One region of the Sporosarcina contaminans genome, then DNA from elsewhere that is predicted to be linked to it. Evidence: riboswitches for the same ligand, from Rfam matches in the RefSeq annotation. Region 1 holds a riboswitch; each other region holds the start of a gene.
The links. Region 1 has a riboswitch for thiamine pyrophosphate ahead of thiT (energy-coupled thiamine transporter ThiT). Riboswitches for the same ligand answer to the same signal wherever they lie in the genome.

Region 1 (5,617 bases):
GCTTCGACACGGTGAAGGGACATCGTTTCGAAAGCAAATTTTGTTACAATCTTCACCGCTTCAGTCGCAATCCCTTTTCCCGTCTCCCTTTCATCTACCGAGTATCCGATAAAACCGCTCGAAAAGGGCAATCTTTTAATGCTATACAATGAAATATGCCCAACTAATCTGCTTGTTTCCGAATCAAATATACCGAAGTTATACTCCCTGCGGTCCCTCATCTGATAGATGGATTCCCTGATTTTATCCCGCTGGACAGAAACGGTATAATAACTCGGTTCATGACGAGGCTCGAATACTGTCCAAAACTCTTTATTGGCGATTAACATCTCCGTGAAAATCGAAGCGTCCTCTTCTGTCAATATTCGTAAATAGATCGTTTCTCCTTCAAGCAGAATCAATACTTGTTCACCCTTCTTTGGAAGCTATTTTCAAAAACTCTTCTACGTCCTTCACACAAAGAGCTACACCTTTCTCCCAAAAATCGACTTTTGTTATATCTTCTCCTAAATGCTTCATAGCCAGGTCTTCGACAGACATAACTGCAGTATCGCGCAATAAAGATAGATACTTCTGTTCGAAGTTTTCTCCTTCGGCCAATGCTTTCGCATAAATGCTCAGCGAGAACAAATATCCAAATGTATACGGGAAGTTATAGAACGGTGTGTTCGTAATATAGAAATGCAGCTTAGATGCCCAGAAATGAGGATGGACAGTATTAAGCGCACCCCCATAAGCTTCTCTTTGCGCTTCCTCCATTAATTCATTCAAACGTGCTGCAGGAACAACTCCATGTTTTCGTTCCTCATAAAACCTTGTTTCAAATAGGAAACGCGCATGGATATTCATGAAAAATGCGACGCTGCGCTGAACTTTATCTTCTAAAAGCGCAACTTTCTCCTCATTCGTCTCCGCTGCTTTCACCGCAGCATCCGCTACAATCATTTCGGCAAATGTGGATGCAGTTTCTGCGACGCCCATAGCATATTGCCGATTCATATAATGTACAGGACGCAGCGCGTATGAATGAAATGCATGGCCTAATTCATGGGCTAAAGTTGCAACGTTCGACATAGAACCACTATATGTCATAAAGATTCTGGACTGCTCCGATTTTGGCATACCCGTACAAAAACCGCCTGGACGTTTGTTCGGACGATCCTCGGCTTCAATCCAACTTTCATTGAAAGCTTTGCGTGAGAAAGCTTCTAACTCCGGACCGAATTTGCCGAATTGTTCTAAAATGAATTCAGCGCCTTCCTCATATTCCATCGTCTTCGTAGAAGCAGTCACGGGTGCATCCAAATCATACCAGTCAATCTTTTCCTTGCCTACCATCTTGGCTTTTGCACTTAAATAAGATACAAATGGTTCTTTGTTGGCACTAATTGCACTCCACATCGCATCCAACGTTTCTTGGCTCATGCGATTTCTCATTAGAGGCTCTTGAAGGACGGAATCCCAGCCTCTCTTATCATAAACGGCTAGCCTGAATCCTGCCAAGTGATTTAAAGCAGAAGCGAAAAAGTCTTCTTTCGATTTCCATGCCTCTGTAAGTTTTTCGAATGCTTCTTTCCGGATTTCTTCATTTTTATTTGATGAAAGATTATTTGCCTGTCCTACTGATAATGACTTCTCTTCCCCGTTAACAGTCATTTGAATTTCAATATCTCCGACAAGCTGATCATATAATTGTCCCCATCCTTGATAACCATCAACACTTAAAGCGGTAATCAAGCTTTCTTCTTCTTCGGAAAGCTTCATTTGCACTTCTTCTCGCCATTCATTCAAAATGAATGTAAACTGTGAAAGTTCATCCGTTTCAAGTAACGATTGCCAAACCTCTGCATCGGTTTTTGCAAGTGTTTGCTTGAATCTTAGTTGAATGTTTGCAAACTTCGCAGATAAAGCTCCCATTTCCCCTTGCAGGATCAATGCCTTTTTATCTTTTGTATTTGCAGCTAAAAAACAGCCGATAACTGCTCCTGCTTCTCGTAAATTAATGGCAGTGTCTTTTATCGCTTCTATTAGCTCAAAAACCTTTTTTCCGTCATCCGCGGAAACAGGTGTATGGAACTTCGCAACTTTCTCTTCAACGATATTGATCTCCTCTTTTGAAGCATCCAAATGTGCCCGAAGTTCTTGTGATTCACTACCCCCTGCAAAAAAAACATCTAAATCCCATACTTGTGAATAACCCACTTTCGTCATAACAAATCCCCCTACTCTTTTTTAAAATTTTCGTTAACTACGAATATTATTATAACACGAATCTTCGGTGTTCGAAATAATGGTTTTTGTGACGTAAATTTCATACTTTCTTTCGCACCAAGAGCATTTCATAGGTATACTGTTCAAAGGGAGGATTTATTATGTCAAGAATTATCATGATGACTCTTTCACTTTTAGTGCTAATCATTTTACATGTCATCGCGACTTTTTTCTCTTTGAACGGTCAAACAACTAGTGAAATCGCAAATAGGCTGCCATTACTTTTTATTCCAGCAAATTATGTCTTTTTATTATGGATAGTAATATACGCAATGTTATTTGTTTGGATTCCTTCGTTTGCAAAAGAACAAAAATTTATAAATTTACGGATGTACGGCTTCTTCACTGCTATTGCACTATCGATCGTATGGATTTTCTGTTGGCACTATGGCTACCTGTCTTTAAGCATCGCCGCTAAAATCCTGTTACTATGCATTTTGTTTTCAGTGTATTTTAGCTATCATAAGACGGATAACCGTATATCAGGCAGGATGCCATATAGTTTGCTAATTGGATGGAATTTTCTTACTCTCATTTCAACAGTAAGCTATTACTTACTGCTGCATGATTGGTCTGGTTTCGGTTTAAGTGCTCCATTATGGACTGTCATCTATTTAACGATTTCTACAGCATTTGCCCTTCATTTTATGTTTCATTACCACGATTTTATGATGAACTTCGTGTTCATTTGGACATTTATCGGCATTGCATTTAAAAACGGAACTGATGAACTTTTTGTAACAGCTGCAGCATTATTTTTAACAGCGGTTCTCATAGCATTTATGATCTTCAGAGAAAATCATTCAAAAAAACGGGCTGTCCTTTCAAAATGAAAGAACAGTCCGTTTTATTTCCATTCTGTTTTCTACTTATCGGGACGAAGGTTTATTTCATCAAATAAGGGATTGAACTCTATAAATTTTCCGAAGTATAGTTGTTTACGTACGTTCAATTAATCTTGGAGCAGTCGTGAATAAAAGCACCGCTACAATCGCACAGAGCAATATGGACGGAACCATATACGAAGCGTTGTAAACAAGCGAATATAACCAAACAGGCTGGTCTCCTGCATATTCTGCGAAGAAAATCATGCCTCCTATGAAATGAATCAAAAAGCGTAACGATCCGCCTACAACGGTGCCAACAACAATTGCCATCCCCATTGTTTTCTTATCGTTCGATTTTTTACCGTTTAATAACCAACCGATTGTAATGGCTGCTACACCAACCAATGTGTAGGCAGCAAAATAATCAAGAGCCGCCTGGTAAACATTTAGCACAAAAGCTCCTGAGACAAGCTGCAGCAGTCCGGAAAGGAAGCCCGTTAACATCCCTCCGCCAATTCCCCAACGGTAGGCCATGACGATAATCGGAAGCATTGATAACGTGATCGATCCTCCTTGCGGCAACTTGAACAATACTAACAAGTCCAAAACAAAAGATAATGCACCTAAAATAGCAACCTCTAACAAAAATTGAAGACGTTTACGATCCAACTAGTTCTCCTCCTTCTTTGGAATAGGAGGGATATAAGGAAACAAAAAACGACACCCCGGATAGAACCGAGACATCGTAGTATGCCAGTTTCCATCCACATCCCTACGCAAGCATGAACTTACAGGTTCGAAGGGTCAGGACGCATTGTCCACTCTCAGCCAAAAGGCTCCCCTTGTGGTCTTGTAATTCAATTATCGATACTATTGTATATGGAATAATTATTAGAAGCAATAGGTGGCAAGTTTTTTAATTGAAAAATACGTATCATATTGTTTTATTGGACAAACATCCTATGAAAATTATTCGTTTTGGATAGTCTATAGGATGGGAATTGATAAATAAGTGGACTGTGAACGAGGAGGTTCTTATATGCCAAATAGTAAAATATTGTCTGCTCTCTGTTATTTCAGTGTTTTTTTCTCTCCCTTGCTTTTACCGGTCATCGTCTACTTTGTTACGGATGATTATGAAGTAAAAACGCATGCGAAGCGATCTCTTATTTCCCACCTATGTCCCGTTATCGTTATGGTGGCAGGCTTCTTGCTCTTTTCGTTTTCGATTGTCTCTTTCGAAAATAGACTGATGGGCATGATGACAGGTGATATTAATTTTTGGAGTTTTACGCCTTTCCTATTTATGCTCATTTATGGAGTGCTATTTTTAGCGATCATCATTTGGAATGTCTATCAAGGCGTTAAAGTATTGAAGTGATAAATAGGAGTCTAAAACGAGCAATGCATACACATCATACATCGGAAAAAAATATGATATAGTATAGAAAGCTGAACAAAACGCAGGTTATAGTAGGTCATCCTCGATCATCGGAAGGCTTGACGCAAAACGGCTTTCTGCCTTAAAGGAAGACCGATGCGTGATTGAAAAAAAGAAGGGACCAGTACAAAATGATTGTAAAGAATAATGAAGAGATTGAAGCGTTAAAAAAAATCGGCAAAATTGTAGCTGAAATTCGTGAAGCGTTAAAAGAGGCTGCAGTTCCTGGCATTACGACAAAAGAGTTAGATGAATTAGGCGGGCGACTATTCAAAGAACACGGTGCAGTCTCGGCTCCAATCGATCAATACGATTTTCCCGGCTATACGTGCATTAGCGTGAACCATGAAGTCGCACACGGCATTCCAGGTTCCAAAACGTTAAAAGACGGAGACCTTGTCAACATAGATGTTTCAGGGTCATTTGGAGGTTACTTTGCAGATACAGGCGTTTCATTTGTAGTCGGAACACCAGATGAAAGGAAACAAAAGCTGTGCGATGTGGCACAAAGCGCTTTCGACCGGGCAATGACAAAAGTGAAAGCCGGATCAAGCTTAAACCAAATTGGCAAAGCTGTTGAACGTGAAGCAAAAGACAATGGATTAAAAGTAATTAAAAACTTGACTGGCCACGGGATTGGAACTTCGTTACATGAAGAGCCTCAGCATGTCCTCAATTATTACGATGCTTGGGATAAAACATTAATGAAAGAAGGAATGGTTTTAGCAGTGGAGCCGTTCATTTCAGAGAAAGCTGAGCACATTATCGAATTGGGAGACGGCTGGACATTCGTAACGCCTGACAAATCACTCGTTGCACAAGTTGAACATACTATCATCGTTACAAAAGACGAACCGATCATTTTAACTCAGTTGGATTAAGCAAAGGAGGAGCCATTTACGGCTCCTCCTCAGACTGTAGACAAAGTATCTTTTTACTTTGTCTACAGTCTTTTAAAGGTTTTTAGTTATGGGATAAGTGTTTGCCCAGCTTGGCTTGAAAGCGCTTGCCAGACAAGGCGCGAAGTCGAGCGAAGACCCGAATAGAACTTAAGGTTCATGAGGGGACGAGCGAGACG
Region 2 (8,834 bases), on a different contig from region 1:
TTACGCTTTCTTCACAAAACTCTCTATGTTTAAATGATAATAAAGAATCTCTAACCAAGAGAGGAGCGTCATTTCAACATGAACAGCAATCTATCAGCCCTTTTTCCATCAATTCAATTCTTTGACTGTTTACCAGAAGACTCACCTTCAGATGAATACATTTTTGAAAATAACAGTGACGGCTATTGGTTTCGAATAAAGAAAAGCGAGGTAACAAATCGGGATTATAATTTATTATCATCTTTATTCACCGAAGTGACTCCCTGTGCCACAAATGGGTCTATTTCCTCTCAATGGCTGCAGTTTCTGGAAGGGAAAGGTGCTGCACCGATTAAAAATGGTGAAAAAGTTCGGGTGATTCAACTTTTATTCGAAGCGAACAACGGAAAAAGAACAGACTTGTTAGAAGCATTCACCGCTTTTTTCGACACAGGGTTCCATTTTATACATATATCCCCAAGACAATCCTTGATTATTGAGTATGAAGCCGATTCTTCCACAGCCTTTCTACTGCGCGTTCATCTGTTCTATGCTGATCTGAAATAACGACTTAGCTCGTACATATTTCCCATTCAATCTCACTTGCAGCCCATTTAATCAATCTGCCCCTCTTATCAGCTATAAAAACGAACGCTCCTTCAATGCAGAGAAAGCTCCCATAAAAGGCAAATTAAATAAGACGTGATATAGTAAATACGTATATCATCAATCAAAAATGGAGGTCATCATAATGGTCAAAAAGCTACAAGATACAACGACTTTACACAATGGTGTAGAAATGCCTTGGCTCGGATTAGGTGTTTTCAAAGTTGAAGACGGTGCTGAAGCTGTCAATGCCGTTAAGGATGCTATCGTAAATGGATACCGCAGCATTGATACAGCTGCAGTTTATCAAAATGAAAAAGGCGTTGGCCAAGGGATTCGAGAAGGTCTTGAAGCAACTGGGCTTAAACGAGAAGATTTATTTGTCACTTCAAAAGTTTGGAATTCCGACTTAGGATACGAATCCACACTCGCGGCCTATGAAGCAAGCCTACAAAAGCTTGGCTTGGATTATTTGGACTTGTATTTGATCCATTGGCCAGTTGAAGGAAAATACAAAGACGCTTGGCGAGCGCTTGAAAAGCTTTACAATGACGGAAAAGTAAGAGCCATCGGCGTCAGCAATTTCCATATTCACCACCTTGAAGATCTGATGAAAGACGCAGAAATCAAACCGATGGTCGACCAAGTTGAATACCATCCGAATTTGACGCAAAAAGAACTTCACGCTTTCTGTAAAGAACAAGGAATCCAGCTTGAAGCTTGGTCACCGCTTATGCAAGGCAAACTTTTGGATCACCCTGTGCTATCGGAAATCGCAGATCGCCATAATAAAACGACTGCACAAGTTATCATCCGCTGGGACCTGCAAAATGGCGTTGTGACAATTCCGAAATCCATTAAAGAAGAGCGAATCAAATCAAACAGCGATGTTTTTGATTTTGAACTATCCAACGAAGAAATGGAAAAAATCGATAACTTGAATCAAAACCTCCGTTGCGGTCCAGATCCGGATAACTTTGATTTTTAATTTAAATACTTAAGATAAGCGAATGAGAACTTTTTGGTTCTCATTTGCTTTTTCAACTGTCTTCGGAAAGATGAAGAAAACTTTTCTTAGCTTTTTAATTGTGAATTATTCGACTTAGTTATGAGGCAATCCATAATTTATTCAGCCAAGACTGTATGTGACTTGCCAATCTATTATTCTGTGCTATAGTGTAGTTGAAAACTGAAAAAAGTTAACCACTGGGGGAGTCTTTGTGAAAGACTGAGACGTGTATCGATATGCGGACCCTTAGAACCTGATCTGGCTCATACCAGCGTAGGGAAGTGGATCGCACGTCTTCTAAAGGTTATCTTACGCCGATATGCGAGCCGCTTCTTCAACAATACGTTGAGTGAAGCGGCTTTTTTGGTTTTCTAAAACGGATAAGGAGTGGTTGGGATGACATTTTGTGAAGAGGTACGGAAAGAATGCAACAACGTTTGGGAGGCTAGTTTTCATCATCCATTTATTACCGCGCTTGCTAACGGTACATTGCCTGAGGATGTATTCAAATACTATGTACTGCAAGACTCGTATTACTTAAAGCACTTTGCAAAAGTGCATGCCATGGCTGCAGTGCAAGCGACAGATATGTTGACTGTACAAAGGTTTGCACAACATGCTGATCGTACTTGCGGTTCAGAAATTTCATTGCATGAAGGTTTCTTCGAACTATTGGACATTACAAATAAAGATCTCGAAAACTTTAAACCTGCGCCGACCGCATATGCCTATACATCACATTTATATCGAGCTGCAATGGAAGGCGACTTGGCAGCGACTTTATCCGCATTGTTACCTTGCTATTGGCTTTATTATGAAATTGGAGAACGGCTGAAAAATGCTAAACCAAATCATCCGATCTATGACAAATGGATTGCCACATACGGCTCTGAATGGTTCGAAAAAGCAACCCTTGAACAGATCGATCGTTTGAACAACTTGACGGAACATCTATCAGATCAAAAACGTGAACAATTGAAAGCACATTTTATGAAAAGCACTCACTACGAATTGCAGTTTTGGGAAATGGCATGGACGAAGCAACAGTGGGAGATTGAAGGAATGGAGGCGCATGCATAATGGCTCCATCTTCTTTGCTGCATGAATTGCGCAACCAAAGTCCGCTGATCCATTGCATTACAAATATTGTCGTAGCAAATTTCCAAGCAAACGGACTGCTGGCATTGGGTGCTTCCCCAATAATGGCCGATTCGATAGAAGAGGCAGCAGAGGTTTCTGCCCTATCTTCAAGCACATTACTTAATATCGGAACGTTGAATGCCAACACGGTCGAGTCGATGATTGCCGCTGGCGGAAGTGCGAATACGTATGGTCGCCCTGTCGTATTAGATCCTGTCGGGGCAGGGGCAACTGCTTTTCGCAAAAGAACGGTGACACGTCTATTAGACGAATTAGATATTGCGCTCATTCGAGGGAATGCGGGAGAAATTGCCGCCATCGCGGGAGTGGAATGGACAGCGAAGGGGGTCGATGCCGGAAACGGATCTGCCAATATTGCCGCTGCTGCAATGGACGTTGCCAATCGTCATCGCTGCCTCGTTGCCATTACTGGAGAAACTGACATTGTAACAGATGGTGACAAACTCATACGAGTTTCTGGAGGGCACCCTATAATGACCCACATTACAGGAATGGGTTGTCTGTTGAGCGCTGTTACAGCCGCCTTCCTTGCGGTTAATGTACACACTCCTATCGATGCTGTAGCATATAGTCTCGCCTTTTACAAAAAAGCTGGCGAAGTTGCGGCAGAACATGCAGCCGGGCCTGGAGATTTCGCTGTTCATTTCTTAAACGCTTTAGGCGGCATAGATGATGAAGCAATCGATGGTGGACAATTTTTTATCGAAGAGGGGGTTAAGGAATGACTTCCATCGCTCTAACAATTGCAGGTTCAGATAGTGGCGGCGGTGCAGGCATTCAAGCCGACTTGAAAACGTTCCAAGAACTTGGAACGTTTGGAACTTCAGCATTGACTGCTGTCACAGCTCAAAATACATTAGGGGTACATGCGGTACAGCCCATTGACACAAGTATTGTCATTGCTCAGCTTGAAGCAATATTGGATGACTTTACGATCGGAGCAGCAAAAACAGGCATGCTGTTTTCCGCTGAAATTATCGAAGCGATCAGCGATACGTTAAGTCGATATCCTACATTTCCTTTCGTCATTGATCCAGTCATGATTGCAAAAGGAGGTGCCTCTCTTCTCCAGCAAGCCGCAATTGTCGCTTTAAAGGAACGGTTAATTCCAATGGCCGCTCTTCTTACGCCAAATATTCCCGAAGCAGAAGTGTTAGCAGAAATGCCGATCACTTCATTATCACATATGGAGATAGCTGCGAAGCGATTATTGGAAATGGGTGCAGGAGCTGTCCTGCTAAAAGGAGGCCATCGGGAAGATACACCTTTCGCAGAGGATTTATTCGTATCAGCGGACGGCGAGCGCTTTATTATGAAAAGCAAACGGATCCAAACGAAAGACACTCATGGAACGGGATGCACATTCGCCGCTGCCATTACAGCGGAGCTTGCGAAAGGAGCACCAATGACGGAAGCAGTCATAACAGCCAAACATTTTATCCATGCTGCAATTGAAGATGGTTTGTCCATTGGCAACGGGCATGGACCTACAAACCATGCTGCCTACAGATTACGAGGCAATAGGGCACGGAAGGATGTGGAGTTGATTGAAAAACGTTGACTACAAGCTTTATTTCATTATGGGTTCTATAAATGCTACAGACCCGTTATCCGTTTTGGAGGACGCTTTGAAAGGCGGCATCACTTGTTTTCAGTTTCGTGAAAAAGGACCGAATGCACTTGCTCGAACGGAAAAGAAAGCATTTGCCCAAAGCTGCCAAAGACTATGTAAGCAATACGGTGTTCCGTTCATTGTCAACGATGACGTTGACCTATCGATTGAAATCGGTGCTGATGGGGTTCATGTCGGACAAGATGACACAGATGCGGCATTCGTTCGAGAAAAGATTGGGGCAGATAAAATAGTAGGAGTTTCCGTCCATTCAGTGGATGAGGCAAAAGCGGCTATTGCGGCCGGGGCAAATTATGTAGGTATCGGACCAGTCTACGAAACAGTATCGAAAGACGATGCAAAGCCTGTTGCTGGAACTGTTTTAATTGAAAAAGTCAGTACTCTTTTTCCTGAGTTGCCAATCGTAGGAATCGGCGGCATTACGGCAACTAATGCCGAACCGGTTTTTAAAGCTGGAGCTCACGGGATTTCCATCATTTCTTCGATTGCTTCCGCGGAGAACCCCGAAATAGCAGCAAAACAGCTAAAACATACGGCAAACCAATGGGCAGTTAAGAGAAGTGCTTTGCAATGACAACACGGAAGCTTGTTCTTATGACCGCCTTTACGGCAATTGCTATTGCAGGTTCCATTTTCGTCTCCTTTCCGGCAGGCATCGCACGCGCCTATCCGATTCAGCATGCTGTCAATGTGATCGCCGCCATACTGTTAGGACCCTTGCCTGCCGTCATTATCGCTTTTATGACTGGACTTGTGCGCGTTTTAACAGGCACTGGCTCCTTGCTCGCTTTCCCGGGAGGCATGATCGGAGCAGCGCTTGCAGGTTTGCTCTATAAACAATCGGGCAAGGCATTGCTTGCAGCATTAGGAGAAATTATCGGAACAGGAATTATTGCATCCCTTTTCGCAGTTCCTTACGCTGCTATTTTAATGGGAACGACCGTCACTGCATTTTTCTTCATGCCGCCTTTCCTCGTTTCAAGCATCAGCGGAGCGGCAATCGGCGTCGTCGTTGCATTACGGCTCCAACGTATGCCTGCAGTGAAAAGAATACAAAGTTACTAAGTTTTTGCCTAGTTGCCTGTATGAAGCATATGTTTCTTGGTAAAATACAGCAGGTAGCCAATTAAACGAAGAATGATTGGCTGCCTGCTTCTTTTTTATACGGTATCGTGTCTCACGCGAGCACTTATGTTCCACAATACGTTTGGTAGGGATCAGTTGAATTAGACGGCGCAATATATACTTCCTGCTTCTCCGAATACGAATAAGGGTCCGATAATGCTGCCAACAGTCTCTCCATCGCACGAAGGTCACCGTTTTCAACCGCAGATTCAAGTGCTTCTTCAACACGATGGTTGCGTGGAATGATTGCAGGGTTGCTTTCTTTCATTAATTGATAGGCTTCCTCTTCTGTTTCGGTTTGTCGAGAAAGCCTGTCTTTCCATTCCTTAAGCCATTGCTGAAATTCAGGGTGATCAAAGAAAGGAAGATTCTCGGCTTTATTTAAAGTGAACGCTCTAAACGTATTCGTATAATCCGCTTTCTGGTCTTGCATAATGCGCAGTAGTTTTTTCACAAGGAGCATATCCTCTTTCTCTTCATTGAAAATGCCTATCTTGCTTCGCATTCCGGCCATCCAATACCTATGAAAACGTTCAGCAAACCCGGAAATTGCTTCCTGTGCAATATTGACCGCCTCGTCTGTATCCTCATGCAATAATGGTAGCAGCGTTTCAGCAAAACGAGACAAATTCCATTCCGTAATGCCCGGCTGATTGCCGTAAGCATACCGTCCTTCCCTGTCAATTGAACTGAATACTGTAGAGGGATCATACGTATCCATAAATGCGCAAGGCCCGTAGTCAATCGTCTCTCCACTAATCGAAACATTGTCCGTATTCATAACGCCGTGGATGAAACCGACAAGCTGCCATTTTGCAACAAGCTCCGCCTGTCGCTCAATGACACTTTTTAAAAATGTATGGTATGGGTTCTTGTCATTTTCGATATGCGGATAATGTCGGTGAATCGCGTAATCGGCCAATGTCCGCAAATCATCAGTCTCCTGACGTGCTGCAGCATACTGAAACGTTCCAACCCGCAAATGGCTTAGCGCCACTCGAGTCAATATTGCACCTGGCAACACTTCCTCTCTATAGACCGGGGCTCCTGTAACTGTAACTGCAAGGCTTCGAGTCGTTGGAATTTTGAGCGCATGCATCGCTTCGCTAATCAAATATTCCCTCAGCATTGGACCAAGTGCCGCACGCCCATCCCCTCCTCGTGAAAAAGGTGTACGCCCCGATCCTTTTAATTGAATATCAACACGCTTGCCGTTAGGCATTATTTGTTCTCCTAATAAAACCGCGCGTCCATCGCCTAACATCGTAAAATGTCCGAACTGGTGGCCCGCATACGCCTGCGCAATCGATTTGCCTCCATCAGGGATCCGATTGCCTGCCAATATTGCAATGCCTTCTTCGCTGTTTAACATTTGCGGGTCCAACCCTAAATCCCCACATAATGATTCGTTCAACATCACAATTTGAGGTGATGGAGAATGCTCCGGTGATGTTTCAGTGAAAAAAGCTTCCGGGAGTTGTGCATAACTATTCTCCAAATGCCATCCATCATTATTTTTCGTCATCATGATCACATCCTTCTTGGTATTTTCGAGCAGTTGTAACAGCGTCTACACACATTTCGGGTCGATAGCTTCTACTCTCGGTCGGTTAAGAGCGAGCAGCTCAAGCTTTCTGGCTCCTCCACAACGGGCAAGCGAAAACGCTGCCTCTATCTTTCCTCTTCATATCCTCTCACGAATATCGCCCTTTATCCTATTTTTTTGCATCAATAAATACTTTTGCGGAATATTCAATCTTATAATTCTCACACTACGGATCTATTTTATAATTACGTAAGTGCCGATTTCGGCGTTTAACTTGCAGTACCAAAAGAATCATTTCCAACCTTTTCAATCCTCATTGAAACCTTTTCCACTTCTCTTTGTATATATTACAAACATATGGGAGGGATTTGTTTGAATAAAATATTGGTTCTTTTAGCGACGACCATTCTATTGACAGCGTGTTCAATACCGGAAAAGTCCACTGACATAGAGGAACAGTCGCAAATGGAGACCGAAACGGATATAGAAAAAAATAACGTTGAAAAGAAGGAAGTAGACGAAAAACAGGTAGAGACAATTGGAGAAGATGACGCGAATGATGGAGACATGTATATAAAAGCAGGGATTTTAACAGTTGGCATTCCGTCGGTCTATAATGATGAAGGCAATTTTGCCAAAAAACATACGATGACTGAATATATGAAAATGGCTGAGGAACAGGGGATTGTTCGCTTCGCAATGGATGACTTTCCGGTGCGGGCCATTGTAAGCGATGATCAGAAGGTCACGAATATAACAAACTTTGCAGATGCCTATATCGACATTACAAATAATGTTGCTTACCAAATCGATAAATCAGAAATTCCGTCGGTCTATAAGCTGTTTCTGTCCGCCCAGCCAGAAGATTTGATAGGAACGCCTGCATCAGACTATCGAACTTGGGAAGAGGCAACAAATTTGGAGAGAGGCATAATGCAAATCGTCATTCTTACAGCGCCGCTATTAAACGATATTGGCTATATTATAGAAAATGAGGAATGGGATCATCCTGTCCTAAACAACGTCCAAAATGATTTCTTTACTCTTGGATCTCCGACTGTTCTATTGCCAGCACCCCAATCAGTAACGGATATGGTGATGTACGACAATATGATGATGATCAGTTCGCTTTGGGAACGGATTGGGAGGTTTGAAAATATAGAAGAAAACAAAGAAGAATTCATTGAAGTGTATCAAAAGCTACGTAGTGAGACGAACAATTTATTTGCACGCATTAACTATGTGTTAACTCAATAATGGATTAAATTGACTATAGAGCTTTTATGGGGACACATTTACCTTCTTCCCTTTTCCGCAAAACAATGTTTTCCCATAGCTGCTCACGCTGTCCATAATAATCTTTCCCAAGTTTGACGCGCGCGTCTATAATAAACATAAGGAAGGGCGTGTATGAGATGGATATGAAAATCTTTATTGTAGAAGATGATCGGGCGATTTTTAATTCACTTAAAGAACGCCTCGGACAATGGTCGCTTCATGTGTCGGGACCAACGAATTTCCATGACGTAATGGGGGCTTTCATTGAAGATAAGCCCCATCTCATCATTTTGGACATTCAGTTGCCTGCATATGACGGATTCCATTGGTGCCGTGAGATTAGGGCTATTTCAAAAGTTCCGATTATCTTTCTGTCGTCGCGGGATCATCCAATGGATATGGTGATGGCCATGAATATGGGAGCAGATGATTATATCCAGAAACCGTTCCACACAGATGTTTTACTTGCAAAAATACAAGCAATACTTCGGAGAACT
Region 3 (8,834 bases), on a different contig from region 1:
TTAGATGAAGTAATGTGGCTAATGGCTGAGTTTGAGGAAGATTGGGATAATCCTTCACAACTAAAGCTTTTTGATAGCTTGATAGATTTAGTATTCGATTCATCAAAGTATAAATTTAATTGACATTAATTAGTTGTAAAACTTTACCCTTAATAATGTAAAGTGGAACTTGATTCATGTTTCAACTCCTCATGAGCCCAAGGAGAAAAATTTTGTTTTTTTACCAGTTCTTAGTGCATTGTTTGATTAAACGAGAATTGTCTCATACCCTTGCTATTGCCATTCCTTTAGTTTCAGGACGTTTTCGAATGAACTGCGCATAAGTAGGACACACACATAAAACGCTAAGACATCTTATCGTTTTTTTTTATAAATTAACAGAAAAGACAACTATTAGATCAATCAGCTCTGAGGAGTAAAAATTCTTCGAGATAAACCTTCCGAGATTACTGCCTCCCCGACAAATTCCGATGTATATATTTAAAAAAATTACTGAATATTTCCGCTGGATCAGATCTCATTGTGCTAAGATATATAATGATATTCACCAAACGGCCAGATAGCAAAAGTGGAACATCGCTGAATGGGCTATGTATTATTTTCTAAAGGGAAATACTGTTAAAGAGGGATTATCAAATATGTTGTGGGTAGAGGGGGGCTAAAGTTGGGATTTGTTGATGACTTAGCAGGTGCTATATATGATATTTTAAAGTTTTTTATATGGGCAATTAGCTACTTAGTTGCAGGGGCGATAATTGTTGCAGTTCCTATGTACTTGACAGTTTGGATGATTGGTTTATTTCAGTAATCATATTGGGAAGCCGTTGCGGTTAAGCAATTTGCGTCCGTTCTGCAAACGGCCCAGTTAGCTGAACAAAAATATGTTTAAATTGAAACTATTTCCAATAGATATCGTTAAACTTATGCATGGAGAATTGTTGTGAAATTTGCACTTTATTTTTGAGAGGAGAATTGAGAAGTGAGGAAAAAAGCTATCATTGCAGGGATTTTATTTAGTTTAATTTTGTTAGTCGCGTGTAATACAACCGAGGTATTAGAAAGCGAGCAAGAAGTAGTAATTTCCCAAGAAAACGGTGGGGATGATGGAATATCAAATTTCTTATCTGAATTACAAAATGAAACAAATGAATCTATTACAAAGGAGACGGAACTTGAAAGTGATTCACTAGCAATAATGGTTGGTGGGAGTATTAACGAATTAACAGTTTCAGTAGGTTTTCCAAAGGATGCCAAAATTGATAATACATTGATTCAGCAAATAGTTGAAGAGTCTATTAAGAATGTTTCTGAAACAGAAACAGCAACAGATAGTGAAGAAGAAATAAAAACGAAAATAAAAATAAAGATTGAGGAATACTAACGGGATGTTTTGATTTATCAGCAAAAAATCGGTTGGCCGGAACAAGTAATAGAGTAAGTCTATCCTTATCTATAAGTTTCTGGATAAATAATTAATTTGAAGGATATAGTCAATAATTATAATAGGGGCTGTCCAATATGTTCCTGAAATAGAACAGGTGAGGAAAACAATTCGTTTTTCCCCACCTGTTCTTGTATTATTCCCTTTTAAAACTGAAAGTAGCACGTGGATGCCAGCTACTTTCAGTAGATTGTGGGCCAATGCCCAAGCGGGTAGATGAATAGATCGTCTTTCCGTGAATGTCCAGTTCTTTGTGGATTGAATATCATTCTTGTAGTTGCAAATCTGATCTTCCACATGTTTATTGAAAAAAGCAATCAAAGTTGATCTTATATTTTTTGACTATGGACCCAAGGAAATAAATGGCCAAGTTGTAATAGATCATACAATGTGCTATGGTTTAAAGTACAGACTAATAGAAATACTATAAATGGCCGCATGATCTAAAAACTCTTAAAAACTAAATAGTATGCACTAGGGGTGTTATTTAACTGAGATGAGTAGTGACTCAAACCCTTTGAACCTGATCTAGCTGAAACTAGCGTAGGAAAGTGTAAACTCTTGGATATACGAAGAGGGATGACTCTGTCTTCTTTTTGGTATGTCATCATAGTGTTACGCAACTTTCCTTTTGGAAGGTTGCGTTTTTTATTTTTAGCTGCCATTTACCGTTTCAAATAATATACGTACAGGAGTGGTTGGGATGAGTAAAGTCGTATTGGTAACAGGAAGTAGTCAAGGGTTAGGGGCAACGATCGTAAGGACATTGGCAAACCAAGGATTTCGGGTAGTCGTCAATTACAATAAGAGCAAAGAGGCAGCCGACAAAATTGTTTCCGAGATTGGAAAGGAGCATGCGATTGCCATTCAAGCGGATGTCACCAATCGTACAGAAGTGGATCGTATGGTAGAAGAGGCAACTGACTATTTTGGGCAAATTGATGTTGTGGTGAATAATGCATTGATCGATTTTAAATTTGATCCAATCAAGCAGAAACCTTTCGCAGAATTATCTTGGGATGATTATCAAAGACAATTAGATGGTACGTTAAAAGCGGCATTTAACGTAATTCAAAGTGTCGTCCCTCAATTTATTGAACGACAAAATGGAAGTATTATTAGTATAGGGACAAATTTATTTCAAAATCCTGTCGTACCTTATCATGAATATACGACAGCGAAAGCAGGTTTAATCGGTTTTACACGTAATATAGCTGCCGAATTAGGGGCGTATGGCATAAAGGCGAATGTCGTTTCAGGGGGCTTATTGAAAACAACTAACGCCAGTGCTGTTACAACGCCGGAAGTATTCGATTTAATTGCCAACTCAACGCCGTTGAAGAAAGTCACCACACCTCAAGACGTTGCGAATATGGTCGCTTATTTGGCTTCAGAACATGCAAGCGGCATTACAGGTCAGAATTTTACCGTCGATGGCGGTTTAACAATGAACTGACAAATGGGGGTGTGAAAAATGGCTGAAATGAAAGGAAAACATTTAAACTTAGGTGTTTTGCTGTATGGCTGCGGACACCACCAAGCTGCTTGGCTAATGCCTGATTCAAGTGTTGAACGGATTGGTGATATTACCTATTATCAGAACTTGGCTAAGTTGGCGGAAAGGGGCTTGCTTGACGTCGTATTCTTTGCAGATAATCAATCATTTGTAGGCAAAGAAACCAGTGATATGCCGGCGTTTTGGTTTGATCCACTGATCAATTTAACAGCCATATCCCAAGTGACAGAGCATGTAGGGTTAGTTCCAACGATCTCAAGTACTTTTTCCAATCCATTTACGGCTTCACGGCAGCTTTTGAGTTTAGACCATATAACAAAAGGTCGTGTTGGTTGGAATCTTGTTACTTCAATGACTGATGTTGAAGCGCAGAATCATAGTATGGATAAGCTACCATCTCATGATGATCGCTATGAAAAAGCAGATGAATTTGCAACGTTAATGAATCAGTTGTTTCTTTCCTGGGACAGTAAAGCGTTTCTGCATCAACGTGAAGAGAAAAAGTTGATCGATCCTTCAAATATATCGCCATTTCATCATGAAGGTACCTATTTTAAGGTGCGTGGACCGTCCACTACGCCGAAAAGTCCACAAGGTAAACCGGTCGCAATGCAGGCAGGGGCGTCCAAACAAGGTATTGCATTAGCCGCAAAGCATGCCGATGCTGTTTACTCAGTGTCGTGGAACTTCAAGCAAGCAAAAAGATTTCGAGAAAAAATCAATGAGCAAGTGAAACAAAGCGAGAATAGCGACAAACATATTAAAGTGTTCCCAGGCTTAGTAACTTATGTCGGTAAGAGTCGTGAAGAGGCTTTCGCTAAGAAAGCGGCATTAGACGAACAATTACCTATTGAAACGGCTTTAAAACAGCTGAGCATTTTTGTTCGACAAGACTGCTCCAATTGGGCACTTGATGAAAAGGTTCCACCATTGCCGCCTGTGGAGGAATTTACTGGACCGGTCGGCCGATATGAGACGATATTAGAAATACTTCAGGATACAAACCCAACAGTAAGGGAGCTATTGGGGTATCTAAATGCTGGAGGAGGACATTTCACACTCATCGGCACGCCTGAAGAGATTGTCGATCAGATGGAGCTTTGGTTTGAAGCAGGGGTAGCCGATGGTTTTAATCTTATGCCTCCCACATTGCCCGGTAGCTTAGAGGACTTTGTTGAATTTATAGTACCCGAGCTGCAAAAGAGAGGTCTTTTCAAAAACAAATATGAAGGCCACACGTTGCGTGAACATTTGGGACTAGCCTAGTAAAAGATTAGTAAATGGCAAGTGATTCTATACTGCTAACCTTTAAAATCAGCACCGTGCAACGTTGTGCTATCAATATGATCAATCCCTTAACGAAATATATCAATCATTTAGTGGATAAGAAAGCTGGACGATAGTGAATCGAATTGCGTACAGTTTTTTCATCGCGAAAAACTCACGGACAATAAAACCCTTCCACCGGCTTATCAAAAAGCATAAACATATCTTTGAAATACGTTTCATCAACTAACTTGTCCAAAACGCCTTTGTAATACCCCGGCAAATTACGGATAGCTTTCTTCTTCGTAGCCATCACAGTAATCATTAAAGCACGATACGCAAGGTCTTCGAATACGTGGAGATCGTCTTTGTAAATATCAAACTTCAACATGCTTCCAGATAGGGCCCTATGAATTCCGTAGAATTCACGGGCCATTTTTGTGTCTCCGATCGTTGCGGCAAGCAAGTCTTTCATTCGACTAAATAGACTTGTGGAGTACTTTGACGATTCCGTAGGAGACGTGTAGTTAAGATCTTTAGATTTTAATAAAGATTTAGAAAGAGTAGCTTCGTCTGCCGGAAGCTGCTCTTTTTCCTCGTTCTCATACGGTTTGTCGTCATGGTCACGGTCGTTCATTTTCCCCTGGTCATCGAAAGGTAAAATGCTGTAAATGTTGGCGCCAAGCCCGCTCATGACCGGTCGGATGTAATGGATTTTCTCGATGATGCGTAGGTTGACGAGTTTGCGGATTGCCCGTCTTACTGTTACATTGGATTTTCCAATCGCTTCCTCGATCGTTCCGTGTTTCAAATGAGCAGCCCCATATTTAACGGAGTAGCGGCGAATGACGTCTAAAACTTGGCGATCTGAATTCGTCATTTCATCATAGTGGATCATCACATGCTGTTCAGCTGCAACGTCCATTTCCTCAATTGTTTGAAATCGTGCGTATTCTTTCAGATAGTGTGTCATGCTCATTCCCCCTTTGCCCTCTATATAGAAGGGAGGGGTCAAAAAGGATACTCTGGAGAAAGAGAAATTTGAAATAGTTCTAAAAGACTATGAATACCTCTTGATTTGCCTTACCTTGAAACCTACGAACTTGACGAAATGGATAAAGAGGAGTATTATATTTTAGCCGTAGAGTTAAAGTTATTTTAAAATAACATTTTCCGTAGATATAAAGAGAATTAAGAAGTAAAAGGTTGGTGAATTACATGAGAAAACAACGGAATGTGAAAGATTTTCTTTTCCACAACTTTTTAGGAATCTATGCAGTCGCTGTCTTGATGATATGGGTGAAAACATATATTGCTCAGGCTACACAATTTGATTTAGGGGTAGAAGGACCACTTCAACAATTCCTATTACTGATCAATCCACTCGGTTCAGCATTGCTGTTTTTAGGAATTTCTTTTCTGTTTAAAGGTACGAGAAAATATACTGCCCTTGTTATGATTTACACGCTCATGTCGATTCTTTTATATGCGAATATCGTCTATTATCGATTTTTTAGTGATTTTATTACATTGCCTACCCTTTTCCAAACGCAAAATTTTGGAGATTTAGGCGGCAGTGTCCTTTCCTTGTTAGAGCCTTATGATATTTTGTTCTTTGTGGACGTAATCGTCATGTTGTACCTTCGATTTTCACGCAAGGTACGAAAAGAGACAAATCGAATTGGGTTTAAAAAAGCAGCCCCGATACTTGTAGGGGCCTTAGTCCTTTCGTTGGTCAACTTAGGGCTTGCCGAATCGAGCCGTCCGCAGCTATTGACGCGCGGCTTTGATCGGAATTATATTGTGAAATATTTAGGGATGTACAATTACTCGATTTATGACTCGGTGGAAACAGCAGCGGCCTCATCACAGCGGGCGCTTGCAGATAGTAGTGACATTACAGAAGTAATCAACTCTACACAATCTACTTACGCTGAACCGAACAAAGAGTATTTTGGGATCGCAAAAGGAATGAATGTCATCTATTTGCATTTAGAATCATTCCAAAGCTTCCTCATCAACTACAAATTGAACGGGGAAGAAGTGACACCGTTTTTAAATTCATTAACAAAAGATGAGAATACAGCGTATTTCGATAACTTCTTCCACCAAACAGGCCAAGGCAAAACGTCCGATGCGGAATTCATGTTGGAGAACTCCATTTTCGGTCTGCCGCAAGGATCTGCTTTTATTACGAAAGCGCAAAATACGTACCAAGCTGCGCCAAGCATTTTAAAGGATCACGGATATACATCCGCTGTCTTCCACGGCAATAACGGCAGCTTCTGGAATCGGAATACGATCTACAAAGCGTTTGGGTACGATCATTTCTTCGATGCAAATTATTATGATACGAGTGACCCGATCGACATGGCCGAATACGGACTGTTGGACAAACCGTTCTATGAGCAATCTGAAAGCATGCTAGCTTCATTGCCGCAGCCTTTCTATGCGAAATTCATTACGGTTGCAAACCACTATCCGTATGCGATGAATCAAGACCTAGTGACAATTGATAAAGCAGAGACTGGAGACGCTAGTGTGGATGATTATTTCCAAACGGCGCGTTATACGGACGAGACGATTCAAACAGTCTTCACTCGATTAAAAGAAATGGGTTTATATGATAACTCAGTCATTGTGCTGTATGGTGACCATTATGGTATTTCAGACAACCATAAAAAAGCAATGAGCAAAATCATAGGGAAAGACATTACACCTTATGAAAGTGCGAACTTGCAACGCGTCCCATTATTCATACATGTCCCCGGAATGAAAGGCGGCATCAACCATACGTATGGCGGCCAGACAGACCTTCTTCCGACGTTATTGCATTTGCTTGGAATTGATACGAAAGACTTTATTCAATTTGGTTCCGATTTATTCTCGGAAGAGCATAATGAAATTGTGCCATTCAGAAACGGTGATTTCGTCAGTCCGACAATTGATTCCATCAACGAGAAGTTCTATGATAGTCAAACAGGCTTGCCGCTCGACGATCGACACTTGGAGCGCGCTGAAGAAATGAAAAAAGAAGTGGATGAGAAATTGGGGCTTTCTGATAAAGTCGTAAATGGCGACTTATTGAGGTTTTATACGCCAAAAGGATACACCCCTGTCGATCCATCTCAGTATAACTACACAAAAGATGCAAATGTAGAATTAAGCGAATGATAAAAAGTAACAAAAGAAGCATGTTCTCTCTGAATGGGGAGGGCGTGCTTCTTTTTATGCCAGCAAATCAGTTACATGAACAAGGCAGCGGTAATGTCCGCGCTGTCGAAATAGATCCGCAAGAGGATAGCGATCACTAATGTTCGTTCCATTCGTGGGCTTTATCCTTAATCAAAATAATCCCCGTATAAGCTTTCGTATTCTTGCTTTGTCATTCCAAAAAAAATCGCATCATAGTATTGTCCATTCGTATACACCATATTTCTTAATTGTCCCTCACGTACAAAACCCATTCGTTCATGAAGTTTAATCGATGGTTCGTTGAAAGCATACACATGAGGTGTTACCTTTTGGTATCGTAGTTCCATGAAAAAGTATCGCAACACAAGCAAGATCATTTCTTTGGCATACCCTTTCCCCTGATAGTTTCTGGATAGAGCAATTCCATACTTGAACGTTCCATGTCGTCTCTTGCATTGGGAAGTACTAATCTCACCTATAACATTGCCATCTACATCTTCTGCAATCCAAAAAAACTGGTCTTCGGTTTTGGGGTTTTGTTCTTTTTGTATCCATTCTATGATTTGCTCACTCGTTTCGGGCAGTTGAATTTCATCTAAACGTCTCATTATTTCATCATCATAGGTTTGAAAAAAAGAGGCGTCTTTTTCTTCAAGTGCCCGTAATCGAATTTTTTTGCCTTGCCAATAGTTATAAGACATTGTATTCACCTTTTCTCTACTAAATTTTCGATTCATCGGAGGGAAAGTCGGACTTTAACAAGGAATACATGTATAAATCATCAAATTTCCCATCAAAGTATTCGTAACTTCTTAGTAACCCTTCTTTAAGAAAACCAAGTTTTTCAACCAATTTTTGCGATGCAATATTAGGTGGTTCAATGACTGCTTCGATCCTATTTATGTTCAAATGCTCGAAGCCATATTTGATGACAGCTTTTACTGCTTCTTGAGCAATTCCTTGCCCCCAAAAATCTTTGCTTAACACAAACCCAATATCAGCTCTGAAATGTTCAGAAACCATATTATAAAAAACACAGCTTCCGATAACTTGATGATCTCCTTTTAATGTAATTCCCCATCTAATCCCTCTTTTTTCATGGAACAAGGATTCATACCTTGAAATTGCTTTTATCGCTTCATCGACGGTTTGAAATGGTTTCGTACCATAATGTTTCATCACTTCATCATCGGATAGGTACTTAAAAATATCAGGGGCATCGTCTTTTTCAATCCGTCTTAATATTACTCGATTCGTTTCTAATATCGGAAATGTATCTGATTGATTGTTCATCAAAAATTCTCTCCTTTTTTGCCTATAAGGCTTAATGAATGTTGTACTTTTAAAACGATGAAATGGTCTTGCTTGAGCAAATGGTTCAAACAAAATAGACCGATAAAATGCATATGATCAAAT
Region 4 (8,834 bases), on a different contig from region 1:
AGAGTGGTTTTGATCCTATTTAGCTATCCAGACGAGGATGTCGCAAAGAACACTGTTTTTCCATAACAACAGTTCAACCTATTCCTTCACATAATGATGCAAAAGTACATGTGCTTAGCGGATAATCTCCTTTATTTATCCCAAAGCGTGAACATACATCCTATCAATAGAATTGTGATGAAAAGTGAACACATCATCCAATCCTTCCTGCTGACAACAACTACCTTATAAAAAGACTTTCTCTTTTCACCTGTGAATCCTCTTGCCTCCATAGCGAAAGCAGCTCTTTCCGCTTTACGTACTGCACCTGCAAGCAGTGGCAATAGCACCCTACGCAGATTGAATAGCCTTCGGATAACATTTTTCTCTACATTGGCCCCTCGTAACCTATGCGCTTGCTGTATTTGGATGAATTCATCCTTCATGACTGGCAAAAATTGATAACCGACTAATATGCTGTAAGCGATTTTCGGCGACAGCTTCATTTGTTGCATCAAGCTCATAATGAAAGTTGTAGGATTCGTTGTCAATGCGAATAGTAAAGACAATCCTGCGAATGCCAATACTCGGAAACTGAGTGATAGCGCATGATTGAATTGGCTTTCTGTAATATCTACATTCCAAACCGACCAAAGGACTTCTCCTGTACGCTCCTCCGCAAATACAATCGTCGTCCAAAAATAGCCGAAAGCCATGATGGCAAACGGAACCATAAAGAGCATCCATCGTTTCCAACTAATTGTACTAAAAAACGCTTGGAGCATTATAACGCCTGCAAAGCAAACAAGAGGAGTCCACGGATTGAAAAAGAATGCCATCGCCAACATGCATATTGTAATCGAAATGAACTTTATGGAAGGGTTCATATTATGCAAGGCTGACTTCACGTTGGCTCCCTCCTATCGGCTGAAGCAAATGGTGTTCAGACAGCAGTTGATGATCGTTCCAAACGGTCTCCGCATTGTACTTCCCTGTCAGCTTTCCATCTTTCATTAATAAAACGGAGTCGGCTATTCTATACGCAAATTCCATATCATGTGTGACGATTAAAAAAGTCGTGCCGCCAACTGCCCGCCCATCGATTAGGCGGTACAATTCTTCCAAAGCTGCCGTATCTTGGCCGGATGTCGGTTCATCCATTACAATCACTTCCCTGCCATCACAAAGCATCGAAGCAATGGCAACCCGCCTTTTTTGTCCATGGCTGACCGCAAACGGATGGGCGTTTGCAACTTCAGCTAAATGCAAACGTTCGATCAGTTCATTTACCGCTTCTCCACCGCCATATGCAATTTCCTCACGGACCGTTTTCGTTAGGAATAAAAACTCCGGCGATTGCGGAACATACCCGACTGAGTTTGGCTGCACTTTTCCTTCCGTCTTTATGATACCGCAAAGTGCCTTCAGCATCGTCGATTTCCCGCTGCCATTCGGCCCTGCCAACACAGCCACTTCACCACGGTTTAACGTAAAGGAAGAGGAATGTAGAAAGGTATCTGTTCGCAGACCATTCACAATAAGTGAAGGGATATTCTGCTTACTGCTTTTCCTTTTTTCGATAGTAGCTGCAGTCGGCATTTTCTTAAGTGGAATTTGCCTTTCAAAAAAGCCATCCCATAATTCAAGCCGATGTTCAATTGCGACGATCGTCAAGGATAACCTTCTTTGCAGGCGGTCCAACCAACGTATGAACTGTTTTGCCGTATACGGATCCAAATGGGAAGTCGGCTCATCCAATAAAAGGATTTCCGGTTTCATTATTAAAGCGCAAGCTACGGCAATCTGTTGTTTTTGTCCTCCGGATAGATTGTGTATGACTGCATGTCTGAATGCTGTCAACTTAGTTAGCGCAAGCACTTCAGCTATCCGATCATCCATTTCCTCTCTATGGACATTCAAATTTTCCAATGTGAAGGAAAGCTCTTCTTCAACCGTTTGCATGCAAAACTGAGCATCTGGATCTTGGAATACAGTCGCAATTCGATGATTCACCTCACCCGGTTTGTAAGCTTCGCTATCTTTCCCGAACAGCGTAATCGTTCCCTTTACAATGCCATCGCAATTATAAGGATATAGCCGATTGATCAAATAGAGAAGCGAGGACTTTCCACAACCGCTGGGACCAGTGAAGACGACCCGCTCCCCTTGCTTGATTGAAAATGAAAGATCTTTCAACACCCACTTGTCATCTTCCGGAAATCGAAAATGTACCGCATCAAACCGAATCACTTCAGGCACGCGCATCACCTTTTTCAGAACGGGCAATTGCATATCCACGTAGAGACCCAGTCGCAAGTAATCCGTCTGCAATCGCTTTTCCTCCAACTCCAGCAATTACTGCACCGCTTACAATTCGTAAGCCAAACATGAGCAGTACATACCCGGTGCTAAACACTGAAAAGCCACCTAAGAAATAGCCGTAAACGAAACTAAATATTGCAGATCCTGCGCCAGCCAACATGAGCACCCAAAGGTCGAAGCGTTTGTATCTCGTCACGGCAAAAGCTGCCTCTGCACCTAAGCCTTGTATAACCCCGGACAAGATAAGTCTTGGTCCGACTGCATTTCCTAACAACACCTCAATAGCTGCCGCAATCGTCTCGGAAATGACTGCCGCTCCAGGCTTGCGGATAATGTACATACAAATAATCGAGACGATAAACCAAATGCCAAATATCCATTCATAAGCAATCGGCCCAATGAAGCCCGCCCATATATTGCCCGCATGAAGAAACAACAAATAGACAATCCCAAATACGACCGAAAACAAAGACATTAATACGACTTCTTTCAACTTCCACGATTTCAACATGTTATCGTCCTCCATGCGAAGGGCTATTCATGCTCATCGATACCGTCATAACAAGATGTTTATACTCTTCGGAGCGAGCATTTGAAAAAGCTTCTTCATAGAAATTGAAAACATCATGAATATCTCCGTGAATGCCGCTTGCATAATGCATTGATTCATTGAAGACACCATGCTCTTTAGCACGATCTACTTCGCGATAAATCATATCCATATACGAAGGATTGTTCATTGGATACAATGCGAATTGCGACGAGACATATTGCCTCGTATGATCGTTGTTCAGCACTGCATCTCCCATATCCAAATAGACATCTCCTGCGCTATCACCCGGGCAGCCTGCAGAAAAGGTTCCAGATAACGCAATATGTTTTCCAGTTTTTGCCGCGTTCAATGCGATTGCCTTGGCGACATTGAATACATGGACCTGTTTTCCGCGAATAACCGTAGAAACATCGTCTGTATGCATCCAAACAGCTGATGTATCCGTTTCTTCCAGTGCCCCTTTAATAATTGCTACAAAATCATCTGCCATCGGATGAAGCGAAAAGCGAAATCCGACAATTGGACTGAATCCACATTCCATTTTGTGACCCCCTATATTTTTTTCATAAAAAAGAGACTACATCCGAGAAGATGTAGCCACTTGTCCATTCATGATGAGTCTTTCATTCAGCAAACATACAAATGCATTCGTCCTGTCAATAACGAAATGCCATCCGCTGAATAAAGATCTTATAGGAAAGTCACTACACTTCCCCACGCAGGCATTATCCTGATCGGGTCATAAGGGATCGGAGCAACAGCTCACATCTCAGCCAAAATGGCACCCCTAGTGCAGAAACGGTATGTAGTTCAATTCTATGATGCCACCAGTATAGTCGAAGAGATTATGTTTGTAAATAGATTCATATGACTCCCTACTTTTATATAGACAAAGTATCTTTTCGCTTTGTCTTCAGTCATTATAGGGTCTGTAGGAAATAGATAGAAGTTTCTTCAGCTTGGCTTGAGAACGCTTGCCAAGGAAGACAACCTAAGCCTGCTGGCCCAAACGTAGTAGCGAGCGTTTGTCAACAAGCTGAGCCTTTGATTTAATTTAAATTCAAAGGCTCTTACGATTTCTATTCATCACGCCCGATTTTTTTATCCCTATACTGCTGCTCCTTTTCCATTCCTTCTTTGAAGTACTCGTTAAATTGCTCCCTCTCTTCTTGATGAGTATCAAGCCACGCCTTATTTCCCTCCATTACACCGTATCTCCATTTTTCAAAAACATAACTTGTAACTGCGTATTCTAAATGCCATAAATCTTCCCCGTGTTTTTTTAACAAAAACTCCTGCGCAACAAGCATTCGTTCCTTCTCACGTTCACTTTTCTCTTTAATCCTCTTGCCTAGTTCACTTGCCCATTCCCTTTTCTCTTTTCCAATCGCTGTCGTTTGTGAAGTTCCTTCCTTTCTCCATTCCATCCAACGGTTTTGTAATTCTTCGTACTGCTCCCTCATATACGCTTTCAAATCGCGCTCTGAGTTCACATACGTAAAGTCTCCATTTCCTGCATCCGCTACTTCTTTCAACAGTTTTTGCCCTTCGTTGTCGACGTCAAATCCGATAATATTAACGACTGTTTCAATGTCCGCAGCGACTAAATCCTTTGCTGCCTGGACAGGGTCGCCATCACAAGTTTCGATGCCGTCACTGACAACATATACGACAACATGGTCGGTATTTTCGGGAATGTCCTCCGTTACCGTCTCAAGCGCAAGCCCGATCGGTGTCCATCCCGATGCTTGGAATGAATTCAAAGACTGCTTGAACTTTGCGCTATCAAAATGACCTTGGAACAAGTTTTCTGAGCTACTGCACGACAATTGTTTGTCTGCCACCGTTCCAGTCCCTTTATGGCCGTATACCCTTAACGAAATTGTCGCTCCTTCAGGCACTTGTTTAGCGAACTCATAAACAGCTTCTTTCGCTGCTTCCATCCGTGTTTTATTGCCAACTGCCGCTCTCATGCTTCCGCTCGCATCGATTAGAATGGCATAATGCGCTGTTCGCAATTCAGGTGAATCAATTTTATCATCAGGGCGTTCAATATTTACTTCAACAGTTGAATCAAAATGAATAAGCTGATCGACTTCTTCGTGATAGTCTTCAGACAATAAATAAACAAGTTCTTTTAAAAATTCCTCTTCCGTTAAATCATTCGGCAGCTGATCCAAATAATCAATTACTCTATTCTTATCGTAATGTTCTCCACTATATATACCAGGTTTACGCAACATTTCCTGCTCCACTTCTGTTAGTGCTCGTGGAGCATCAATCTCATAAAAATCATCCTCCAATCTACCATTGTCTTCCTCAATCTCTTCATTCTCAGCAGCTTCTACAGTTTCAACTTGCTGCTCTTCTTCACCCGCGCCATTGTCATTTGTCACTTCCGGATTTTCTTTTGCAGAGCATGCTGTCAATAATAGAAGGGATAACAGCGATGCGTACAAAATACTTCTCAAGTCGCCAACTCCTCACAAATTATATTGTATTTTATATTAGTACAGAGTATTCAGAAGTCAAAGGGTCGGAAAGTCTAATAGTAAATGAGAGAGAATTTAAATATGTATTTTTGAGAGAAAGCAGAAGAAGTCTTCAAGGCAAATTATTAACTTACCTATGAGTGCAAGCGATGCAAAAGAAGAAGAAATTGTATAAGCGTTAGAAGGAATACGATTTTAGTGAGAACCACCCTCAAGCGAAGGTGGTTCTTCCTTTATATTAAACTTTCCTACTTGGCAATAATTGAAATTCCGGATGTGTTTTGTACTCCATATACTCCACAGCCCCATCAAAATCGAAGAATGACTGTATTCTACTTCGAATTGCCGGCGATGTGATTATATCAAGAACATTTTCATTTGGCACCCAACGGACATCCGATGTTTCTTCAGAGGTGCACAATTCACCGCCGATCGGCTTACATGCAAAATCGAACATCACCTTTGTCGGTACATCCGTCATGCTATCCTACCATTTATGGATCCCTGTATTTGAGTAAACGCCAATGAGGTGTTCCACTTCAACGTCCATCCTACTCTCTTCCTTCACTTCACGAATTACACCATCCATCAAGTTTTCTCCTACTTCAACTTGTCCACCTGGAAAAACCCCATCTTTCATGCTCGGTTTTCACTACTAATAAATTGCCTTCCAAATCTTCTACAAGGCCCCCACAAGCAATAATATGCGTCGGCATTTTCATATCCCATTCCCCTTATCAATCGATCATACCAATCCCACAACATTCCGCAAATCAATTCCCCTTTGAAAATAGGCAGTTTATGCGCAATTCCAAAGGTGTTATGCGTTCTGTAGGCAAGTTATGCGTTTTTTAATTGGAATATGAGTTGTGGACTTGTCGATATGCGCCAAATTGATAAGTTTATGCGTTGTTGTATGATTTTATGCGTGTTTGAAGTAGATTTTCATGGACGTTTCGGAAGTGGTAAGTTTATGAATCAATCAAAAAGAGCTTCCATAGTTGGACGCGCAACTTCGGGAAGCTATTTTTAGGTAATGGAATTTATGAAGTAATAAATTCCCCGCCATTCACATGGATCGTCTGCCCCGTGACAAATCGGGAATCATCTGAGGCAAGATAAACATATGCAGGGGCTAATTCAAATGGCTGCCCTTGGCGGTTCATCGGGTTGCCGGCTTGCGTAACAACATCTGCCGAGAAGCTTGCAGGGATTAATGGCGTCCAAATGCGCCCTGGCGCAACGGCGTTCACTCGTATTCCCTTGCTTACTAAGCTGTTCGAGAGTGCTCGTGTAAATCCGACAATTGCAGCTTTCGTCGCCGTGTAATCGATCAGCTGTTCATTGCCATCGTACGCCACAACGGATGCTGTATTAATAATGGCGCTTCCTGCTTTTAAATGAGGCAGCGCTGCTCTCGTCGTATAAAAATGCGAGTACACATTCACTTTAAACGTGTCGTCAAACTGTTCATCGGTAATATCCAATAAGCTTAACTGCTGGAATTGAATGCCTACATGATTGCAAAGCACATCCAATCCGCCAAATTCCTTCACTGTCTTTTCAACAATATGAATGCAATGCTGTTTGTTCCGTACGTCTCCCGGAAGCAATAAGCAACGCTGCCCTAACTCCTCAATTCTTCCCTTCGTCCGGCTCGCATCCTCATGTTCATCGAGGTAAGCAATTGCAACATTTGCTCCTTCCTTCGCGAATGCGATGGCGACGGCTGCTCCAATTCCACTATCCCCTCCTGTAATTAAAGCGACTTTGTTGGTTAGCTTTTCGGATCCTTTATAAGATGGATTTTCGATAATCGGTCTCGGATTCATTAACTTTTCTACACCGGGCTGTCGATACTGACGCTGTTCTGGAACGGTCATTGGCACGTCTTCGTATTGAGTGATTTTGCCATAGTTCGGTTGCATCGGATATGCCGAAAAATCATCATGATCGTTCATCATTTTTGTCCCCTCTCTCAAAAGCCTTTCAACGGCATAGTATGATACGCCCAATCGTTGCGTTACTATTTCGCACAACAATTCATTCAAGGATGAATACGATAGAACAATTGACAATAGGAGGTTACGATCATGCACTCAACGAATTCATGCAATGCAGATGTTTTACTGACGGATGATTCGGATGAAAAAGTGACTGTTCATTACGGTGAAACTACATTTCGGCTGCCTAAAATCGGGCCAAGGCCGCCATTTTATTATAACCCGAGATGCGAACCGTATTATCCAGAAATTTAAGAATAAATCCAATAGCAAAAGTATATCTTCGTCCTCCGGCTTTCAGTACAATATCCGAATAGCGATACCATCTAATCCTTATGTTAGGCTTAAGCGATTACAATGAAACGAATTTCGGAATGAGAGAAAAGCGTAATTCTACTCTTTGTACTAACTTGATTAGTGTGGTTTCTTTACTTATTAGTGCATGCTTGAGATAGGTATGGAGACCAGGTCCGATGATTTCGGAGCGTGGATAGAGGTAGTTTTATCGGATGAATGAAAGGGAATCGATGACAAAATAAGTAAAACAATAGAAATGACGCCTATTCACATCGATTCGTGTTCTCCTGCAAGCAAAAAGACATATGTTCAAGGAAGTAGGGAGGACATCCCAATAGTTTAAACGATCTCCGACGATTATAGATATCAATTCACTAAGTTCAGTTTGTTCTCTTCTATAGATAGTTTGAAAAAGGGAAGGCTCACGGATTAACGTCTATCCGGCTTCCCTTTTCATATGCTTAATTCATATACTGCCCATCAATAGTTCAACCAAATAATTCGGCAGCAACTTTCTTTGCAGTTATAATATCTTTTGTGCCGTGGATGAGCATTCTACCGTCGCGAAATAAGACGACTCGTTTCCCATTGTACTCGCAAGCGACCAAATGCTGATTATGGATCATGTTTGCAACTGAATTCCGGATCGACTCGGCAAAATGAGAAAGTTCAACTTGTCTTTTTTCCGGCCATGTCAATTGGACAGTGTCCCTTCCACAAAGCACTGCCGGCCGCATTGCATTTCGAGCATTCAGGAATGGAAAAATCGCATTTTCGGAACAGCTCGGGCAGTTTCTTTTTTTCAAATCTCCTACTTGAATTGACGCCCGCTCTTCAGTCCATACATCAACGGATTCTAATTTGGGCTCAATCTTTGTTCCTGTCAAATATTTCAATACACCCGTAATTTGACGGGCAGCTGTCGTGACGACAATCGGACTGATGACGCCGACCGTATCGCACGTCATATTCAGTGTTGGAAGTGTGTCCAAGAGACAGTGGAGACAAGGTTGGCCGCTTCTAACACCGATTGGAAACGTCAGACCATAACTGCCTACACATGCCCCCATGAAAAAAGGCAGGCCAAGTTTCATTGCCGCGTCATTGGCAAGCATTCTTGTTTCCATATTGTCTGTTGCATCCACAATCACATCGTGTCCTGTAAATAGATCAAGAACATTTTCAGGA

Region 2: it holds a riboswitch for thiamine pyrophosphate, as region 1 does, so the genes downstream of both, tenA (thiaminase II) here and thiT (energy-coupled thiamine transporter ThiT) in region 1, are expected to answer to the same signal.
Region 3: it holds a riboswitch for thiamine pyrophosphate, as region 1 does, so the genes downstream of both, ACFQ38_RS09055 (3-oxoacyl-ACP reductase) here and thiT (energy-coupled thiamine transporter ThiT) in region 1, are expected to answer to the same signal.
Region 4: it holds a riboswitch for thiamine pyrophosphate, as region 1 does, so the genes downstream of both, ACFQ38_RS14725 (YkoF family thiamine/hydroxymethylpyrimidine-binding protein) here and thiT (energy-coupled thiamine transporter ThiT) in region 1, are expected to answer to the same signal.

The regions. Positions count from the first base shown of each region.
Region 1 covers NZ_JBHTLT010000040.1:293-5,909, forward strand. The annotation lists gene ACFQ38_RS08540 (GNAT family N-acetyltransferase) at 1-401, opposite strand, end outside; gene ACFQ38_RS08545 (M3 family oligoendopeptidase) at 409-2,211, opposite strand; gene ACFQ38_RS08550 (tryptophan-rich sensory protein) at 2,373-3,104, shown strand; gene thiT (energy-coupled thiamine transporter ThiT) at 3,210-3,767, opposite strand; TPP riboswitch at 3,851-3,951, opposite strand; gene ACFQ38_RS08560 (DUF4870 domain-containing protein) at 4,138-4,479, shown strand; gene map (type I methionyl aminopeptidase) at 4,671-5,420, shown strand.
Region 2 covers NZ_JBHTLT010000039.1:83,012-91,845, reverse strand. The annotation lists gene ACFQ38_RS08515 (hypothetical protein) at 79-546, shown strand; gene ACFQ38_RS08510 (aldo/keto reductase) at 731-1,573, shown strand; TPP riboswitch at 1,784-1,891, shown strand; gene tenA (thiaminase II) at 1,991-2,674, shown strand; gene thiM (hydroxyethylthiazole kinase) at 2,674-3,480, shown strand; gene thiD (bifunctional hydroxymethylpyrimidine kinase/phosphomethylpyrimidine kinase) at 3,477-4,316, shown strand; gene thiE (thiamine phosphate synthase) at 4,303-4,962, shown strand; gene thiW (energy coupling factor transporter S component ThiW) at 4,959-5,453, shown strand; gene ACFQ38_RS08480 (protein adenylyltransferase SelO) at 5,578-7,038, opposite strand; gene ACFQ38_RS08475 (hypothetical protein) at 7,432-8,316, shown strand; gene ACFQ38_RS08470 (response regulator transcription factor) at 8,475-8,834, shown strand, end outside.
Region 3 covers NZ_JBHTLT010000042.1:61,994-70,827, reverse strand. The annotation lists gene ACFQ38_RS09070 (aminoglycoside phosphotransferase family protein) at 1-123, shown strand, start outside; gene ACFQ38_RS09065 (hypothetical protein) at 665-808, shown strand; gene ACFQ38_RS09060 (topoisomerase) at 980-1,381, shown strand; TPP riboswitch at 1,908-2,008, shown strand; gene ACFQ38_RS09055 (3-oxoacyl-ACP reductase) at 2,145-2,897, shown strand; gene ACFQ38_RS09050 (LLM class flavin-dependent oxidoreductase) at 2,916-4,223, shown strand; gene ACFQ38_RS09045 (hypothetical protein) at 4,399-5,196, opposite strand; gene ACFQ38_RS09040 (LTA synthase family protein) at 5,442-7,397, shown strand; gene ACFQ38_RS09035 (GNAT family N-acetyltransferase) at 7,565-8,119, opposite strand; gene ACFQ38_RS09030 (GNAT family N-acetyltransferase) at 8,139-8,711, opposite strand.
Region 4 covers NZ_JBHTLT010000121.1:10,447-19,280, reverse strand. The annotation lists gene ACFQ38_RS14740 (energy-coupling factor transporter transmembrane component T family protein) at 132-887, opposite strand; gene ACFQ38_RS14735 (ABC transporter ATP-binding protein) at 868-2,310, opposite strand; gene ACFQ38_RS14730 (ECF transporter S component) at 2,231-2,812, opposite strand; gene ACFQ38_RS14725 (YkoF family thiamine/hydroxymethylpyrimidine-binding protein) at 2,814-3,395, opposite strand; TPP riboswitch at 3,549-3,653, opposite strand; gene ACFQ38_RS14720 (vWA domain-containing protein) at 3,934-5,325, opposite strand; gene ACFQ38_RS14715 (NUDIX hydrolase) at 5,585-5,827, opposite strand; gene ACFQ38_RS14710 (hypothetical protein) at 5,834-5,935, opposite strand; gene ACFQ38_RS14705 (SDR family oxidoreductase) at 6,390-7,310, opposite strand; gene ACFQ38_RS14700 (hypothetical protein) at 7,440-7,604, shown strand; gene ACFQ38_RS14695 (ThiF family adenylyltransferase) at 8,135-8,834, opposite strand, start outside.